Regions from separate parts of the Uliginosibacterium sp. TH139 genome, predicted to be linked through region 3. Evidence: predicted binding sites of a transcription regulator. Region 3 holds the regulator's gene; each other region holds the start of a gene.

Region 1 (4,623 bases), on a different contig from region 3:
CGTGACGCGACCCTGAGCCTCTCGTTGAGTCTTGCGCGCCAGATGAGTGTCCTGTGCATGGCGCCCGAGGCTGAGCGTCCGGCCATGATGCAGAGCCTCAAGATGGCTGGTTCGCGCTTGTCCTTTGATGAGGAGGCCGTTGCTGTACTGGCGGATGGCGTGGTGGCTGAGTGGGTGGAGTGGGGCGCTTTGCTCCATGTGCATGCGGAGCAACTGCCGCCCTTCGAGCGCCTGTTGCGTCCGCCGAGCCCTCCGCTCTCTGTTGCGGTTGAAGCCACAACCTCTCCTGACGGGACATCGCCAGTGTCGCGTGCTCTGCGGGTGCTGCTGGTGGATGCGGTGGATGAGGTGCGTCAGGAGTTGCGTCAGGTTCTGCTGGAAGCAGGTTATGAGGTGGCTGAAGCCCGCGACGGTTTTTCGGCGACCGAGCTAGCGCTCGATTTTTGTCCCGACATGATGCTCCTTGGCTGGCAGATGCCTGATGTAAGCGCTACCGAGCTGCTGCTTACCTTGCGCAAGACGCGCATCGGACGCGGTATTTATGTGCTCGTGATGGGCGATTGCAACAGCGAGGAAATGGCGCTGGAGGCTTTTGATGCCGGCGCCGACGACATGCTGGCCAAGCCTGTGGCACATCGTCTGTTGCTGGCTCGGCTGAGCGCTGGCAAGCGCCTTTCGTCCCTAAATGGTGAGATCGAACAGGATCGCGAGGAAATCCGTCATTTTGCGGCTGAGCTGGCGGTGAGTAATCGCCGCCTGCAGGAGGTCGCACTGACTGATGCGCTGACTGGCTTCCCCAATCGCCGGTTTTTCAGCGAGCGCCTGGTGCAGGAGTGGGCGGCCTCGTTGCGAAGCAAGCGCCCGCTGGCCTGCATCATGCTGGACGTGGATCACTTCAAGCAGATCAATGACACCTATGGTCACGACGCTGGCGACTCGGCCCTGCGCCAGGTGGCGGTAGCGATTCGCAGCGCGGTGCGCACTCATGATCTGGTTGCGCGCATGGGTGGTGATGAGTTCGTGGTCCTCTGTCCGGACTCCAGTATTGAAGCGGCCATGGTGTGTGCTGAGCGGGTGCGTCGTGCTGTAGATGAGGCGCAGCTTTCCTCCGGTCTGTTGCATCTGAAGCTGAGCGTGAGTGCCGGGGTGTCCTGTCGGGATGCTGCCATTCCCGATGCCGAGAGTCTGCTCAAGCGAGCAGATCAAGGCCTTTACATGGCCAAGCAGGCTGGCCGGAACCGGGTGGCTGCGCCGCAGTTGCGCCCAGCAGGCAGCGGTATGGCCTGAATGCTGGAAAACCGCCTGTGGCGGGCCGCCGTTTGCGGGCTGGAAAAAATTTCACAGGCTGCCCTAAAGTTCTGCCTGGCCCAGTCGTAAACCCGAACACTAAGGCCGTAAAGTCACTTCGATCTGCCCTTCCGTACCCGTCTGCGCTTGGCATGTAGGTAGCATTCCTACATGCCTGCTGTCGTCTATTGCTACAGCATTTTCCGACGCTGCCTGATTGGTTGTCGCCCCCTTGCGGGCCACAATGCAATCCCATAGAGCCCGAAAACAGGGCTTCTTCAAAACGCAGTGGAGGTGATCATGAAAATGGACGTGAGCAGCGAAATCCGGGAACTCAATCTTTCCTATCTGATGCTGTCCCAGCAGCTGATCCAGGCTGATCGTGCGGGCGCAATGTTCAAGCTCGGCATCGGTGAAGATGTTGCCGACATTATCCAGAACCTTTCTCCGGCGCAAATTCTGCGTATGGCCTCCAGCGATATGCTGCTGTGCCGCTTCCGTTTTGACGACACTCTGTTGCTGAATCTGCTTGGCAATCATGGCCGCGAGAATGCAGCTGCGCGCATTCACGCCACCATTCTGGCCACCACCAAGCCGGTCGAACATCTGGCCTGAGGGCTTGGGAGACTGTCATGCGGATGAAAAGTTTGGTTCAGGATGCGCAGGAAACCCAGCTCGCGATCGAGATGATCGAGCTGGGCGCCCGCATGCAGATGCTGGAGTCGGAAACCGGCCTGTCGCGTGAGCGACTGCTCAAGCTCTACAAGGAGATCCGAGGCGAATCACCGCCCAAGGGCATGCTGCCCTTCTCCACGGACTGGTTCATTCCATGGCAGCAAAACGTGCACGCCTCTCTTTACATGTCACTGCGCGGCTTCGTGACCCAAAACACCGGTCTGCAAGGCCTGGCAGCCACGCTGCAGGCTTTCCGCATGTATCGCGAACAGGTCGAGGCCAACGATCTTGAACAGGTGCTGAGCCTGACCCGGGCCTGGACTTTGGTGCGCTTCTTCGAAGCCAAGATGTTGCAGCAAAGCCGTTGTACGAAGTGTGGCGGCAGCTTTGTCGCTCATGCGTTTGACCCGACTCACGATTATGTCTGTGGCCTGTGTCATGTCCCGGCCCGTGCAGGCAAGGGTAAGCGCCCGATGCGCGACACGCGCAGCGCCGTCGCCTGAGAATTAATCCTCCTCTCTGTTTCCCCGGCTCTGCGCAGGCAGGGCATTGCAAGCCGCTGGCAGGTCCAGCGGTTTTTTTTGCCCATCGGATGCGTCAAGTTTTGTGTACTGGGGCCGATACCCATACTGGTCCGGGCAAGTTTCTGTCGTCCGGGTGATGCGGCAGGTTCGGGGGCGTGTGGTGAGCCCTTCGTCCAGTCGGTTTGATTCGTATCGTACAAGGCTTCCGCGATGCTCCTGATCGTTGGCTATGTGATCATTCTTGCGGCTTCCGTCGGCACTTATGCGGTGCACGGCAGTCTTGCCGCGCTCTTTGTGCCGCTGGAGTACATCGCTATTGTGGGCCTGACCATCGGGGGCCTGGTGGCGGGTAACTCGATGCGCAACACTAAGGCTGCTCTGGCTGCGCTGCCGACCCTCTTCAAACCTTCGCCCTATAGCAAGGCCTTCTACATTGAGCTGCTAGCTATGCTCTTCGAGATTCTGGCGAAAGTGCGCAAGGAAGGCCTGATGTCGATCGAGAACGATATCGAGAATCCGGATTCCAGCCCGATCTTTTCCAAATATCCGGCTTTCCTGCACGACCACCATGCAGTCGAATTTCTCTGCGATTACCTGCGCATGATGGTGGGCGGCAATCTGAATGCTTTTGAGCTCGAAAATCTGATGGACATGGAAATTGAGACTCACCATACCGAAGCGCATGCGCCAGCGCATATCTGGTCCAAAACTGGCGATGCCACACCTGCCTTCGGTATCGTGGTGGCGGTGATGGGGGTGGTGAATGTGATGGGGTCCGTGGGTGAGCCACCGGCGGTGCTGGGCAAGATGATTGGCGGTGCGCTGGTGGGTACCTTCCTCGGTATTTTGGTGTCTTACGGTTTCGTGGCGCCGATTGCCTCGCAGCTGGAGCAAAAGTGCGAAGAGGGTGCCAAGATCTACCAGTGCATCAAGGTGGTATTGCTGGCCAGTATGGGTGGCTATGCGCCGCAGGTTGCCGTGGAGTTCGGGCGCAAGGTCTTGTTCTCGTCGGATCGTCCAGGCTTTTCCGAGCTGGAAAGCGAAATAAAGAGCCGCAAGAAATAAGCGGCATTCCGGCATACCAGGGGCACAGGAGTCATGAGCGGCGACAACCAACAACCCATCATCGTCAAGCGCATCAAGAAGGGCGGCGGCGGTGCGCACGGTGGTGCCTGGAAGATCGCCTATGCGGACTTCGTGACGGCCATGATGGCTTTCTTTTTGCTGATGTGGCTGCTTGGTTCGACGACCAAGGGCGACATGAAAGGTATTGCGGATTTCTTCCAGAATCCGCTCAAGGTCTCGCTGGCAGGGGGGCCTGGCTCTGGTAGCGCGACCTCACCGATCCAGGGGGGGGGGCAGGATCTCACCAAGTCTGTGGGCCAGATTGCCAAGAGCAGCTATCAAGAAAGCAAGAAAATCAATGAAGTGAAGGTCGCTCCGGCTGATTCACAGGCGGTTGCGGGTAATGCTCAGGAGCTGATGCCCGATAGCAAGGCGCAGATGGATAAGAAGGCCATGCAGGAGGCGCTTGAGAAAGAGGAGCGCCTGCGCCTGCAGGATGTGAAGGCCAAGCTTGAAGCGGTGATAGAGGCTTCGCCAGACTTGCGCCAGTTCAAGCGCCAACTCTTGCTGGACCTCACTTCCGAGGGTTTGCGCATTCAGATCGTGGATGAGCAGAATCGGCCGATGTTCGATTCCGGCGGGGCTGAGATGAAGCCCTACACCAAGTCCATCGTGCGGGCGATTGGTCAGGTACTTAATCAGGTTGAGAACAAGGTCAGTATCTCCGGGCATACCGATGCCTCCCAGTATGCCGGTGGCAATCGTGGCTTCTCCAATTGGGAGCTATCTGCCAATCGCGCCAATGCCTCGCGTCGCGAGCTGATTGCCGGAAGTATGGATGAAGGCAAGATCATGCGAGTTGTGGGCCTCTCGTCCACCATCCCGCTGGATCGCAGCGATCCCTTCAATCCGATCAACCGGCGCATCACGCTGATCGTGATGAACAAACGCACCGAAGACGCTATGCGGCAGGAGGGCGGTAGTCTGGATGTTCAGGCTGATCAGCCCTTGGAGCCGGCGCCCATCGTGGAGGGAGCCCGGCAGATTCTGGATCCCGCTGCCGGCATTCCGC
Region 2 (4,623 bases), on a different contig from region 3:
ATGTCCTTCGGACGTGTTCAGGGTGCGGCGCAGACTCTTGCGGACTTCATCCGAGCCAATCCGAAGCAGGCCGTGAAGCCTTGGATCAAGTTGCTGGAGGTCTATCGCGCGGCCGACATGCGCAGCGAATTCGATGCGCTCACCAGCCAGCTGAACAAGACTTTCAACGTACGCACAGTGGCCTGGGACGAATTCGAGATTGCCCGCCAGGCACCGGAATCGCTGGAACACATGCCGCACATCCTGGCGCGCCTGCATGACACCTGGGGCCGCCGTGAATGCCAGGCACTGCTCCACGAACTGCTGCGCGACAACCGTCAGGGCACTCGCCAAGGCTTCCCGCTTGTCATCATCGACGAGATCCTGCTCTTGCTGGGTATTCTTGAGACCCAGATCGGCCCCTACCGGCCAGAGCCGGGGGACCCGACCCTTACGCCAATCGCCACCCCGTCGCGCAGCGCCAGCTTTACTGCACCGACCGCCCCACTGGCGGTACCCTCAATCGTGCCTGAGGAGCTGGTCACCCGCCCTGCCCCACGTGAGCCGGAGCCCACTGCAGCGGTGCTAGCCAAACCCGAAGCACTGCCTTTCTCCTCGAGCAACAGCCTTGGGCAGCTCGACTTCGAGCTGGACATGACCGATCTGAGCAAGACCCTGCACATCAATCTGGACGAACTCGGCGGCGACACCATCGCACCGGACGAATCACGCCACTAAGCCTGCCTAAGCTCTGCCGTGTCGCGGGCTCAGTCTTGCGGCCAACAACACATGCAGCGCGGCTCAGACCGTGCTCTCGCCAAAGAGCCGGAATACCTTCAGAGAATCATCAACCTTGCGCGATGAGCGGGTCATCGTCTCCATCGATTGCCAGAGTTCGCGCAAGCCCTCCTGACTCACCTGGGCCAGGCTCGAGATCTGCTCCATGTTGCCGGTGATCTCCTGCCCGGCCAGCGTCTGCTGATCCGAGGCACCAGCAATATGGCGAGCCAGATCGAGCGTACGATCGCTGGCGGACTGGACGGCCAGCAGACAATCAACGCTGGAGCGCATGGTTTCAGTGCTGGCCCGGGCGACATGAGAAGTCTGATCCATGGCCATATCCACCGAAGCGGTCAGGCGCTGGATGTCCTCAACCATGGTGTTGATCTCAGCGGTGCTGCGCGTGGTGCGCTCGGCCAGCTTGCGCACCTCATCGGCCACCACCGCAAAGCCTCGCCCGGCTTCACCGGCCCGCGCCGCCTCGATGGCTGCATTGAGCGCGAGAAGATTGGTCTGATCGGCAATCTCCTTGATGGTGTGAGTGATGCTGCCAATTTCGGCCACGGCCCCGTTCAGCTCGCCAATCTCGGCGCGTGCGCTATGTACTGCAGCCATCGCAGCCTCGGAGTTGGACATGCCCTTGGCCACGATTTCGCGTCCGCTCGCCACTTGCTCACGAGACTCTCCTGCCGCCTGCGCCGCCTCGCCGGAACTGCCAGCCACCTCCACCACAGACTGACAGAACTCCTCGGTCGCCGCGGCCACCGCCGAGATGCGATCGTACTGCTCGTCGATACGCTGGCTGATCGCATCGGCATGCGCATTGGCCATGCCAGTGTTGTGCAGGCTGGTGCGCATGGCTTCGCGGATATGATCGATGCTGACCAGCCAGCGCGTCTGCATCACCGAGAGTGCATTGCTCAGACGGCCGATTTCGTCCGCTCGGGCGATATCGAAGCGATGCGAGAGATCGCCCTCACTCATCGGCACGATGGCTTCATTCAGCCGCTGCAAGGGACTAAACAGACGCTGGCGCATCAGCAGCGCACCGACCGGCAGAAGCAGCAAGGCGAGCAGCGTTGCTGCGCTGCCCGTCCAGGCCGGCCAGGCCAATGCGCCCACGAAAAGGCTCAGCAAAAGGGGAAGGGCGATAAGGGCAAACAGGGCATAGCACTGCGCGGCCAGGCTCAGCGGTGAGGAAGACCTCGCGGCCCCGCGGGCCGCAGCATCCATGCCGGCATACGCAGCCTCGGCAGCGCTGATCTGCTGCTGCGTCGGACGGCGGCGCACCGACATGTACCCGACGGTGCCGCGATTGCGCGTGATCGGCACGATCAGCGCATCCACCCAGTAATGATCGCCATTCTTGCAACGATTCTTGACGGTGCCTCGCCAGGGCAAACCGGCCTTCAGATCGGCCCACATGGCGGCAAAGGCGGCGCGCGGCATGTCGGGGTGGCGCACGATGTTGTGCTGACTGCCGATCAGCTCATCACGGGCGTAACCACTGATAGCCACGAAGGCTTCGTTGGCATCCGTGATCTTGCCGTGAAGGTCGGTCTGTGAAACGAGATAGGCGTTGGCGGGGAGTTTGACTTCGTGACGAGTGACAGGCTGATTCTTGTTCATGGTGGCATCGGGTTGGCTGCGATGACGGGTCTGATTCGCCCGCCTTCAACCCTAACGGCTCGATACCGCCCGACTTTATGGCCACACAACAATAGTGGTCATATTCGAACCTGTCATACCGCTTCGAGCTTGGCCAGACTCAGCAACAGCCACTTCACGCCGGCCGAGCCGAAGTTGATTTGCAGCTTGGCGTCCTGCCCACTGCCCTCGGCGGCGATGATCACCCCGTCGCCGAACTTGGCATGGCGCACCAGCTGGCCAATGCGCAGGCCTGCGAGATCGCGGCTTTTCTGCACGGCGCCGGCTCCCGGATTCCGCTTCGCTGCATCCGGGCTACTGTGCTGGCTGTTCCAGGCCGCGTTGCGCGAAGGGGTGTGATAAGCCCCGGCCCCAAAACCGGCTTGCACGCGCGGCGTGAGCCACTTGAGCAGGCCTTCCGGAATCTCGTCGAAGAAGCGGCTCTTCATCGCGTAACGCGTCTGGCCGTGCAGCATGCGGCTCTGCGCCAACGTGAGGTAGAGGCGTTTTCTCGCCCGCGTCACCGCCACATACATCAGGCGCCGCTCCTCTTCGAGGCTGGCCAGATCATTCATGCTCTGCTCGTGCGGGAAGAGCCCATCCTCGACACCGGTGATGAACACGGCATCGAACTCCAGGCCCTTGGCCGCGTGCACCGTCATCAGCTGCACCGCGTCCTGCCCGGCCTCGGCCTGATGGTCGCCGGCCTCCAGCGAGGCATGGGCCAGAAAGCGTGAAAGCGGGTCCCCCGGCAGCGCCTCTTCTCCCTCAGCCGGCGGCTGCTCGGCTTCGTTCATGAAGTAGCGCGCGGCACTGACGAGTTCATCAAGGTTTTCCAGCCGCTCCTGCCCTTCGCGCTCGGCACGGTAATGGGCGCGCAGGCCAGAGGCATCGAGGATGTGATCGACGATCTCGTAGAGCGGCAGGCCATCGGTGGCGCGGCGCATCTCTTCGACAAGGCGCAGGAAGCCGCCGATGGCGGCGGCCGGCTTGCCCGAGAGGTGCGGCACGGTGGCGTAGAGGCTGGTGTTGAAGCTGCGCGCGGCATCCTGCAGCTGTTCCAGCGAGCGGGCGCCGATACCCCGTGTGGGGAAATTCACCACGCGCAGAAAGGCCGTGTCGTCATCGGAATTCGCCAAGAGGCGCAGATAAGCCAGCGCGTGCTTGATTTCCTGACGCTCGAAGAAGCGCAGGCCGCCATACACCTTGTAGGCCACGCCGCTGGAGAAAAGCTGATGCTCCAGCACGCGGGACTGGGCGTTACTGCGATAGAGCAAGGCCACATCGGAACGCGAAGCACCGTCACGGATCAGCTGCTGAATCTCCTCGACGATCCAGCGCGCCTCATCCATGTCGCCCGGCGCTTCATACACGCGGATCGGCTCGCCGCTGCCCTGATCGGTCCACAGGTTTTTGCCCAGACGCTTGGAGTTGTTGGCAATGATGGCGTTGGCCGCATCGAGGATGTTGCCGTGCGAGCGGTAGTTCTGCTCCAGACGGATCACGTTGGCCACCCCGAACTCGCGCTCGAAGTCACGCATATTGCCCACTTCCGCGCCACGGAAGCCATAGATGCTCTGGTCATCATCGCCCACGGCAAACACGGCGGCGGGTGCTTCGGCGCCGTGCGCGGCGAGCAGCTGGAGCCACATGTACTGCAGGCGGTTGGTGTCCTGAAACTCGTCGACCAGGATGTGGCGGAAGCGCAGCTGGTAATGGCGGCGGATCGGCTCGTGGCGGCTGAGCAGTTCGTAGGAACGCAAGAGCAGCTCGGCAAAATCGACCACACCTTCCTTCTGGCACTGGTCTTCGTACTCCTTGTAAAGGCCCACGCGCTGGCGCGTGTAGTCGTCCCAGGCCTCGACCTGGGCGGCGCGATGGCCGGCCTCTTTGTTGCCGTTGATGAAGTGCTGCAGCTCGCGCGGCGGGAATTTCTCGTCATCCACGTTGAGGGTCTTCAACAAGCGCTTGATCGCGGCAAGCTGGTCGGCCGTATCGAGGATCTGGAAGGTCTGCGGCAGTACGGCCTCGCGGTAGTGGGCGCGCAGCATGCGGTTGCACAGGCCGTGGAAGGTACCGATCCACATCCCGCGCGTATTGATCGGCAGCATGGCGCCGAGGCGCGTGAGCATTTCCTTGGCGGCCTTGTTGGTGAAGGTCACCCCGAGAATGCTCGCCGGGTTGGCCTGGCCGGTCTGCAGCAGCCAGGCGATGCGG
Region 3 (4,623 bases):
GACTGATTTCCGGCCTCCGGGCGTCCATCCGGAAGTCGTGTAAGACCGCTTCCTACAAGGCTTTGCGCCCTGGCAGAAATTGCCGATTCACCCCGCCGAATTGCCGCGTTTTTACCGTTTTGTTCCCTTTCTTGCCGGCCTCCCACAGGGCGAATAATCCAGCCGTGGAAACCGCGTTCATGCGTTTCCCGGATGGGTCTGGCAAGCGGAGGTGGCGTCATGGTGAAGGTCAAACGGTATGTGGGGAAAACGGCGCGTGAGGCGCTGGCGGCACTGAAGGCGGATCTGGGGCCGGATGCCGTGGTGTTGTCCAATCGTGCGGTGGAGGGCGGGGTGGAAATTGTTGCCCTGCCGGCCGAGCAGATGGGGGAACTCTCCGCCACCGTGCAGCAGGCTCGTGCTCCACAGCCCTCGGCTCCGGTTTCGCGCCCCGTGGCTGCGCCGGCAGTGCGATCGCCCGCCAGAGCAGCGACGCAGCGTGTTGAAGCCGAAGAAGAGGACGATTTCACGGTCACCCTCGGTCAGCATATTGCCCGTCTCTCGCGTGAGAACGCCGCCCAGAGCCTGCCGCCGCGCAGCCGCCCGCAAGCGAGCTTTGAAGCGGATCTTGGCGCCCGGCGTGCCGATGAGCCGGTCGGGCGTCAGCTTGATGTGCGTCCCTTCACGCCGCCGCGTGTGCAGCCCAATGGTGAGCCCTGGAGCGAGCCGGCCGCTGTGGCCCCGGTCCGCGAAGAGCCACGTTCCCAGCCTGCCGCCAGGCCTGCCAACCCCCGTCTGGCCGCACCGATCGGGCAGATCGAGCGTGATGCTCACATCGATGCGCTGGAGGCTTCCAACGCCCGCATGGCCGAGGAGCTTGGCTCGATCAAAGGCATGCTGGAGCGCCAGTTGGCGGGCTTTGCCTGGAGTGAGCTGTCGCGTCAGGCGCCGGCACGCACCCAGATGATGAGCGAACTGCTCGAATCCGGGTTTTCGGCCAAGCTGGCCCGCAACCTGACCGAGGGGGTCAATGGCGAGCTCGGCGCGAGCGAGGTTCGCAACGAAATCCGCAACCGCCTTGCGCGCCGTCTCAAGCTGGTCGATAGCGATGCCGACCTGATCGAGCGCGGTGGCGTTTACGCCCTGGTCGGCCCCACTGGGGTGGGCAAGACCACCACCGCCGCCAAGCTCGCCGCACGCTGCGTGGTGCGCCACGGCGCCGACAAGCTGGCTCTGATCACCACTGATGGCTACCGGATCGGCGCGCATGAGCAGCTGCGCATCTATGGCCGCATCCTCGGCGTGGCCGTGCACGTGGTGCGCGATGCGGCCGACCTGCGCCAGACCCTGCAGGATCTGCGCAACAAGCACATGGTGCTGATCGACACGATGGGCATGAGCCAGCGCGACAAGATGGTCGTCGAGCAGGCTTCCATGCTGACCTCAGCCGGTGTCGTGCGACGCCTGCTGGTGCTGAATGCCACTTCACGGGGTGACACACTGGATGACGTGGTGGCCGCCTACGATGGCCCGGATCTTGCGGGATGCATCCTGAGCAAGGTTGATGAGGCCGCTTCGCTGGCGCCGGTGCTGGATGTGGCGATGCGCCGCGAACTCCAGGTGTATTACGTGGCCAATGGTCAGCGGGTGCCCGAGGATCTGCATCTGCCCAACCGGGGTTATCTGGTGCACCGCGCCTTGCGTGAGTTGAAGGCAGATTCGCCTTACAAGCTCGAATCGCTCGACGCCTGCATGCTGATGGCGGCCACGCCGGAAAGCAGCAGCCAGCAGCGAGCCAACGCAGGAGGAGGCTTTCGATGAATGACATCATGCAGCGTGCTGCCAGGGTGAGTCGCCAGGTCGATCAGGCCGACGGCCTGCGCCGCCTGCTGCATGCGGCGCCGCCCGAGGTGTTGGCGGTGCTGCCCTGTGGTGGTGGCGCCAGCCGCTGGCTGGCTGCGCAGTTGCGGGTGAGGGCTGAGAGCGGCTTACGTCTGCTGGTGCTCGAAGAGCGCTTGGCCGCCGGCAACATGGGTGACTGCCTGGGGCGTAATCCGCGCTTCGATCTGCGCATGGCGGTGGAGGGCTTGATGCCGGCTTCCAGCTGCCTGGTTGAAGCCCAGCCCGGACTGGAGATCGCGCAGGTGGCGGCGTTGGTCGAGCAGTTGGGGAGCGAGCGCATCTTCAATCAGCGGGCTATCGAACAGCTGCGTGGTCTGCGTGCCGGGCACGATGAATGGGTGATCGTGGCCCAGCCGGCTGAGTTGCGCAGCCTCTCGGCGCTGGCTTTTGCTGCGCCGCGCCTGCTTTTGCTGCTGGATGCCCAGCCGATGTCCATCACCACTGCCTATGCCAGTCTCAAGCGTCTGTGTCAGGCCGGTGGCGAGCGACATGTGTCGGTGTGTTTCACGCAGCCCCCGGGGCCTCGTGAGCAAGGGCTTCTGACGAGCTTCTGCGAGACGGCGTTGAACAGGCTGGAGCTGCCTTTGCAGCCAGTTTCGAGTCTCGGTGAGGCTTTGCGCGAGCGTGCCCGAGAGACTGGGGAAAGTGCCGATGCTTTCATCGAGCGGCTGGTCCAGACTACAAGCGGTGCCACCCGCTTGCATGGCAAGGGGCCGGGGCGCGTGTGATGCGTAGAAACCGCGCCGACGAAGATGGAATAAGGCGGAACACACTGGGCTTTTCCAGCCGTCACGGCGTGCAGAAGTCTGCACAATGGTGACAAAGAGCTTTCAGGCGCCGCAATCTCCGGGAGCGGCACAGAGCCTGGATCGAACCGAAGGAAAGAGGTCGCCATGTACAACGCAGCTGGAACACTGGACAAGAACCAGCTCATTACGCGCTATGCGCCGCTGGTCAAGCGGATTGCCTACCATCTGATGGCCAAACTGCCGGCCAGCGTGCAGGTGGAAGACATCATCCAGAACGGCATGATGGGCTTGCTGGATGCCATTACGCGCTATGAGGAAGGGCTCGGCGCGCAATTTGAGACTTATGCCGTGCAGCGCATCCGTGGCGCCATGCTTGATGGCCTGCGTGAAAACGACTGGTTGCCACGCAGCCTGCGCCGCGAGATGCGGCGCATCGAAGGTGCGGTGCATACCCTGGAGCAGCAGCATGGCCGCCAGCCCACCGAGGGCGAACTTGCTGCACTGCTCGACATGCAGCTGCCCGAGTATCAGAAGATGCTGCAGGAAGCGCGTGGCTACCAGCTGGTTTATTTCGAGGACTTCGGCGATGACGATGAGGATGATTTCCTCGAGCGCCATATCGTCGGTGAAGGGGCTGATCCGCTCAACCTGCTTGAGGACGCCAACATGCGCAAGATTCTCATCCAGGCCATCGAGGATCTGCCTGATCGCGAAAAGATGGTCATGGGCCTCTACTACGAGGAAGACATGAACTTGCGTGAAATCGGCGAGGTGCTGGGCGTCTCCGAATCCCGGGTGTGTCAGCTTCACAGCCAGGCCATTGCCCGTCTGCGTTCGCGCATCTCGGGGGGGCGTGAGACTGGGCGTGGGCGTCAGCGCCGCGCCGCTGCGGCCTGAGCGGGAGACTGAGCGAGCATGGATCTGGTCAGTATTGCCGGTCTCCTGCTGGGCGTGCTGGCCATCGTTCTGGGCCAGATCTTCGAGGGCGGGCATATCGGCTCACTGGTGCAGCCAACAGCCTTCCTGATCGTGATCGGCGGCACTCTCGGTGCCGTGATGCTGCAAAGCCCTTGGAAAACCTTCCGCACTGGCCTGCAGATGGTCAAATGGGTTTTCAGGCCCCCGCTGCCGCATTTACCGGACATCATCGCCCAGGTCGTGGCCTGGAGTGGGGTGGCGCGCAAGGAAGGCCTGCTGGCGCTCGAATCGCGCATTGATCCGCACCCTGATCCCTTCGTGCGCAAAGGCCTGCAGTTGCTGGTCGATGGCGTCGAGCCTGAGCGCATCCGCGCAGTGCTGGAAGTGGATGTTTTTGCCTGGGAAGCGGATCTGAAACGCGCCACCAAGATCTGGGAAGCCGCTGGTGGCTATGCTCCCACCATTGGCATCCTCGGTGCGGTGATGGGTCTGATCCACGTGATGGAGAACCTCTCCGACCCCTCAAAGCTCGGCGCAGGGATTGCCGTGGCTTTTGTGGCTACGATCTACGGCGTGGGTTCGGCCAATCTGATCTTCCTGCCGGTCGCCAAGAAGTTGCAGGCCACGGTGGCCGATCTGGTGGCTGTGCGCGAGATGATCATCGATGGCCTGATCGGCATTGCCCACGGTGATAACCCCCGTCTGATCGAGTCGCGCTTGCAGGGATACATCGTCTGAGGCAGGCCTACAGGGCCCAGAACACGAATACGCCGAGGGTTTCCTGGCTGTCGTTTTCCAATCCGTGGCTCTGGCCGATTTTGGTCAGGATTACGTCTCCAGCCTTCACGCGGCGCGTTTCACCATCGATGCGCAAGAGGCCTTCACCGTACTGGATTGCATACACTTCCTCGCGTGCATCCTGGTGATCGTGTTCGCCGATGGAACTGCCGGGCGGCAATTCAGTAAATGCGATGTAGCGCAGGCCCGAGGCGAGATCCTCTGCCCCGAAGAGCTTGCGGCTGAGCGCCTTGCCCTTGCCGTCATGGATGGGCTTTTCGATGGCGGGTGTGCTGTG
Region 4 (4,623 bases), on a different contig from region 3:
TCGGCCACTGTGCGGCCCGGCACGTTGTAGAGAATCACCGGCAGTTCAACCGCCTCGGCAATCGTCTTGAAGTGGCGATACATGCCTTCCTGGGTCGGACGGTTGTAGTAAGGCACCACTGAGAGCTGGGCTTCAGCGCCGACCTTCTTGGCAAAGCGAGCCAGTTCGACGGCTTCAGCCGTGGAGTTGGCGCCAGTGCCGGCAATGATCGGCAGGCGACCGGCGGAATGTTCGACCGCGACGCGGATCAGCTCGCATTGCTCGTCGACACTCACCGTCGGCGATTCGCCCGTTGTCCCGACGATCACCAGACCATCGGTGCCTTCACGTGCATGAAAATCAATGAGGGCCCTGAACGCGGGCAGATCGATCTGCCCGTCTGCCGTCATCGGCGTGAGCAGGGCGACAAGGGAACCGGTGATCATGGTGGTCCGCAAGACGAATGGGAAAGCGGGGATTGTAGACCAAGGACCGCGCGCTGAGTGCTGGCCGCCGAGTAAAAGGCTTGCAGCAGCCTTGCATTCAGGCCCGGCCCCTCAGATATCCGCCAGCGCCCTGACGTGGGCAATCACGCTGCGCCCCAGCGCCGGCAGCACATACCCCCCTTCAAGCATCGACACCAGGCGCCCGCCGCAATGTGCATCAGCCCACTGCCGCAGCTCGCGGCTGATCCAGTCAAAATCCTTGTCGAGCAGACCCATCGAGGCCATGTCGTCCTCGTAGTGGGCATCGAAGCCGGCCGAGATGAACAGCATCTGCGGTTGATGGCGCGTCAGCGCCGGCAGCCACACATGCGCCAGCAGCTCGCGCACAGCATCCCCCCGGGTGCCGGCAGGGAAAGGGCTATTGAGCATGTGCGGCACCTGCACCTGGGTACCGCAGTAGGGATAAAGCGGGTGCTGGAAAAAACTGAGCATTTGCACGCGCGGATCGGCGATGAAAATATTCTCCGTGCCGTTACCGTGATGCACATCGAAATCGATGATGCTGACCCGCTCCAGCCCATGTACCTCCAGCACATGGCGTGCGGCCACCGCCACATTGTTGAAGAAGCAGAAACCCATCGCCCGCAGCCGCTCAGCATGATGGCCTGGCGGGCGGACCGCACAGAACGCGTTATGAACGCGGCCGGCCAGCACCAACTCGGAGGCCAGGATGCCGGACCCCGCCGCCCGCAGCGCCGCCTTGAGGGTATGACGGGTCATCGCCGTATCCGGATCAAGATGACGCAAGCCGCTTTCCGGCGCGATCTCGAACAGCTCTTCGACATAAGCAGGCGAATGCGCCCGGTAGAGCTGCTCCAGCGTGGCGGTGGGCGCATCCTCACGCATGTCGAGAAAGCCGTCCAGGCCCTCGCCGCGGATGCGATCAAGGATCTCGGTCAGGCGTTCAGGCGACTCCGGATGCTGCGCACCCATGGTGTGCAGCCAGCAATCGGGATGGGTAATGAAAGCCGTACGGCTCATCTCATCGGGTCTCCTGTCGGGCTGCGGCTGTTTCGCTGCAGTTCTTATGGGGTCTGCCGTTTAAACTAGCGCGGGCCTGATCCATGCGCCAGAGAACGATTGGCCAGAATACGGGTCTGCCAACCAAGAACCCATCCGGAGATTCCCATGTCTGCCCCCATCCCGCACCCCTTGTGCGCCAGTCTCCTCGCCGGCCTCGGCCAGATCCTGCTCGGCAAACCCGAGGCACTGCGCCTGTCGCTGGCCTGCCTGTTGGCGCGCGGTCATCTGCTGATCGAGGACCAGCCGGGCGTGGGCAAGACGACCCTGGCCCACGCCCTGGCAGTGTCACTGGGGCTGGCCTTTCAGCGCGTGCAATTCACCAGCGATCTGCTGCCGGCAGATCTCATCGGCGTAAGCATTTTCGATGCGGCCCAACAAGGTTTCGTGTTTCATCCCGGCCCCGTGTTCACCCAGGTGCTGCTGGCCGATGAAATCAACCGCACTACCCCAAAGACCCAGAGTGCGCTGCTCGAAGCCATGGAAGAGCATCAGGTTTCGATCGACGGCAAGACCCACGCCCTGCCCTCGCCCTTCTTCGTCATTGCCACCCAGAACCCCTCGCAGCAGCTGGGCACTTTCCCACTGCCCGAGTCACAGCTGGACCGGTTCCTGATGCGCCTGTCACTGGGCCTGCCGGATGCTGCGGCCGAACGCGCCCTGCTCGCCGGCGACGACCGCCGCGCCCTAATCGGCCAGATCCGCCCGCAAATCGACCCGGCAGGCCTGCAGGCATTGCAGCAGGAAGCTGCCGCGCTCCATGTCGGCGAGCGCCTGCTCGATTATGTGCAGGCCTTGCTGGCCAAAAGCCGTCAGTTGCCCGGTGGCGCCAGCGGACTCAGCCCTCGCGCCGGTCTCGGCCTGCTCGCTGCCGCGCGGGCCTGGGCGCTGATCGCCGGTCGCGACCATGTCCGCCCTGAAGATGTTCAGGCGGTATTGCCCGCAGTCGCCGGGCACCGCATCAATGCGCTGGATGCCCGCGCCAGCGGCGAGGCATTGGTACGCGGCCTGATCGAGACCGTACCCCTGCCGTGAGCACCGCCACTTTACGCCAGCGCTTCCGGCGCTGGGCCACGCGCACCCGCACGCCCGAAACACAGCCGATCCAGCTGCCGCAGCGGCGCGTTTACGTACTTCCCACGCGCGCCGGCCTGGCGCTGCTGGCCACGTTGCTGGCCATGCTGCTGGCCTCGATCAACTACAACCTGTCGCTCGGCTACGGCCTGGTCTTCCTGCTCGGCAGCGTCTTCATCGTGCACATCCTGCATAGTTGGCGCACCCTCACCGGCCTGCAACTGAGCCTCTCCCCCAGCGGCGAAGCTTTTGCCGGCGGCATGGCACAGTGGCGAGTGGAGCTCGTCAATGAAGCCAGCCACGAGCGGCCCGCCGTACGTCTGCGCGACAGCCAAGGACGTGAGCTGATGCTCACGGACGTCCCCGCCGGCCAGCACAGTGAGGCCTTCATCGCCCTGCCCTGCCCACAGCGTGGCGTGCTTCAGCCGGGTCAGCTCAGCGTCGAGAGCACCCAGCCGCTAGGCTGGATCAGGGCCTGGAGCTATATCGAACCGGATGCCCCGGCCGTGATCTACCCCGCCCCCGACGGCGAGCGCCCACTACCCGAAGGCTGGGGTGACAACGGCGAAGGGCGCAGCCGCGAGCGCCCGGGGCAGGATGATTTCGCCGGCCTGCGGGGTTTCCAGCCCGGCGACTCACCCCGCCAGATAGCCTGGAAGCAACTGGCGCAAGGGCGCGGCCTGCTCACCAAACAGTTCGCCAGCGCCGGTAGCCCGGCCTGCGTGCTGGACTGGAACATGCTGCCCGCCACGCTGCCGCTGGAGGAGCGCATCTCACAACTGGCCCGCTGGGTGCTGCAAACCCGCCACAGCGGCGCCCGCACCACCCTTCTGCTGCCGGACAGCCAGACCGGTCCAGGCGAAGACGCAGCCCATCATCAGGCCTGCCTGCTGCGCCTGGCCCTGTTCGGTCTGGAGCGGTCACGATGAGCGCCCGCAACGCATTACCGCGTGGCACCTGCTACGCCCTGCTGGCTACCGCCACGCTCTCGCTGACGCCTTTCCTGCCGCACATCCCCTGGGGAATGGGGCTGCTGGCAGTGCTCCTGCTCGGCTGGCGGGCTTGGCTCGCCCACCAGGAAGCCGAGCGCCCCGCCCTCACGGTATTGATCCTGCTGGCCGTGCTGGGCTGCGTGCTGTGTTTTGCCGAATACCGCACCGTGCTCGGTCGTGAAGCCGGTCTCGCGATGCTGAGCCTGTTGCTGCCGCTCAAGCTGCTCGAAGGGCGTAGCCCACGAGACGGGCGTGCCGCCCTGTTGCTGTGTTGCTTCCTGATGACCGGACAATTTCTCAACGAACAGAGTCTGCCGGTCGCGGCCATGGTGCTGGCCTGCGCCATCGCCATCCTCGCCACCTCGGCTCGCCTCGAGCGCCCCAGTCTGGCGCTGAAACCAGCCTTGCGCGGCAGCCTGCGCCTGCTGGGTGGCTCCGTGCCCCTGATGCTGATGCTTTTCGTGTTCTTCCCGCGTATCGATGGCCCACTCTGGCGCCTGCCCGGTGATGCACATGCCGGCAAGACCGGCCTCTCGGACAGCATGCAGCCCGGCTCGATTTCGGAACTGATCCAGTCCGGCGAGATCGCCTTCCGTGCCGAATTCGAAGGCGAGCTGCCACCGCCCCGCGAGCGCTACTGGCGCGGCCCGGTGCTGACCGACTTTGACGGCCAGCGCTGGCGCGAACGCCCGACCCAGTCCACCCCGCAGCCCGACTATGAAACCAGCGGCCCGGGCTATCGCTACACCCTGACCCTGGAACCACATGATCGCCCCTGGCTGCTGGCACTGGACTATCCGGCCGAAGGAGCCAGCGACGCCACCTACTCGAGTAACTTCAGCCTGCTCGCCCGGCGCCCGGTCAGCACCCGTCTGCGCATCAGCCTGCATTCCTTTCCGGCCAGCCAGGTCGGCCTGGAAGAGCGCCCGGGACGCCTGCGCGCCGCCCTCGGCCTACCGGAAGGCAGCAATCCACGCACGGTCGCTGCGGGCCAGACACTGGCCGCCGCACATGCAGACCCGGGAGCACGCGTCGACGCCGCCATCGCCTTC

What was found. Region 3 encodes FliA, which starts transcription of late flagellar genes. Its sites were predicted from a motif close to CTAAAGTTNNNNNNNNNNNNGCCGNTA; they were not measured.
Region 1: a site for FliA is predicted at 2,559-2,585, ahead of motA (flagellar motor stator protein MotA). Genes of this name have one in related genera too.
Region 2: a site for FliA is predicted at 2,441-2,467, ahead of C0V76_RS04080 (PAS domain-containing methyl-accepting chemotaxis protein). Genes of this name have one in related genera too.
Region 4: a site for FliA is predicted at 1,502-1,528, ahead of C0V76_RS05970 (MoxR family ATPase). Genes of this name have one in related genera too.

The regions. Positions count from the first base shown of each region.
Region 1 is NZ_PKRR01000004.1:307,163-311,785, forward strand. It holds gene C0V76_RS11235 (diguanylate cyclase) at 1-1,287, shown strand, start outside; gene flhD (flagellar transcriptional regulator FlhD) at 1,588-1,902, shown strand; gene flhC (flagellar transcriptional regulator FlhC) at 1,920-2,465, shown strand; gene motA (flagellar motor stator protein MotA) at 2,697-3,551, shown strand; gene motB (flagellar motor protein MotB) at 3,585-4,623, shown strand, end outside.
Region 2 is NZ_PKRR01000002.1:78,266-82,888, forward strand. It holds gene C0V76_RS04075 (FimV family protein) at 1-717, shown strand, start outside; gene C0V76_RS04080 (PAS domain-containing methyl-accepting chemotaxis protein) at 781-2,388, opposite strand; gene C0V76_RS04085 (3'-5' exonuclease) at 2,502-4,623, opposite strand, start outside.
Region 3 is NZ_PKRR01000005.1:112,140-116,762, reverse strand. It holds gene C0V76_RS13145 (GNAT family N-acetyltransferase) at 1-6, shown strand, start outside; gene flhF (flagellar biosynthesis protein FlhF) at 220-1,800, shown strand; gene C0V76_RS13135 (hypothetical protein) at 1,797-2,609, shown strand; gene C0V76_RS13130 (RNA polymerase sigma factor FliA) at 2,775-3,527, shown strand; gene C0V76_RS13125 (flagellar motor protein) at 3,546-4,286, shown strand; gene C0V76_RS13120 (cupin domain-containing protein) at 4,294-4,623, opposite strand, start outside.
Region 4 is NZ_PKRR01000002.1:529,480-534,102, forward strand. It holds gene dapA (4-hydroxy-tetrahydrodipicolinate synthase) at 1-425, opposite strand, end outside; gene C0V76_RS05965 (histone deacetylase family protein) at 537-1,466, opposite strand; gene C0V76_RS05970 (MoxR family ATPase) at 1,614-2,540, shown strand; gene C0V76_RS05975 (DUF58 domain-containing protein) at 2,537-3,508, shown strand; gene C0V76_RS05980 (DUF3488 and transglutaminase-like domain-containing protein) at 3,505-4,623, shown strand, end outside.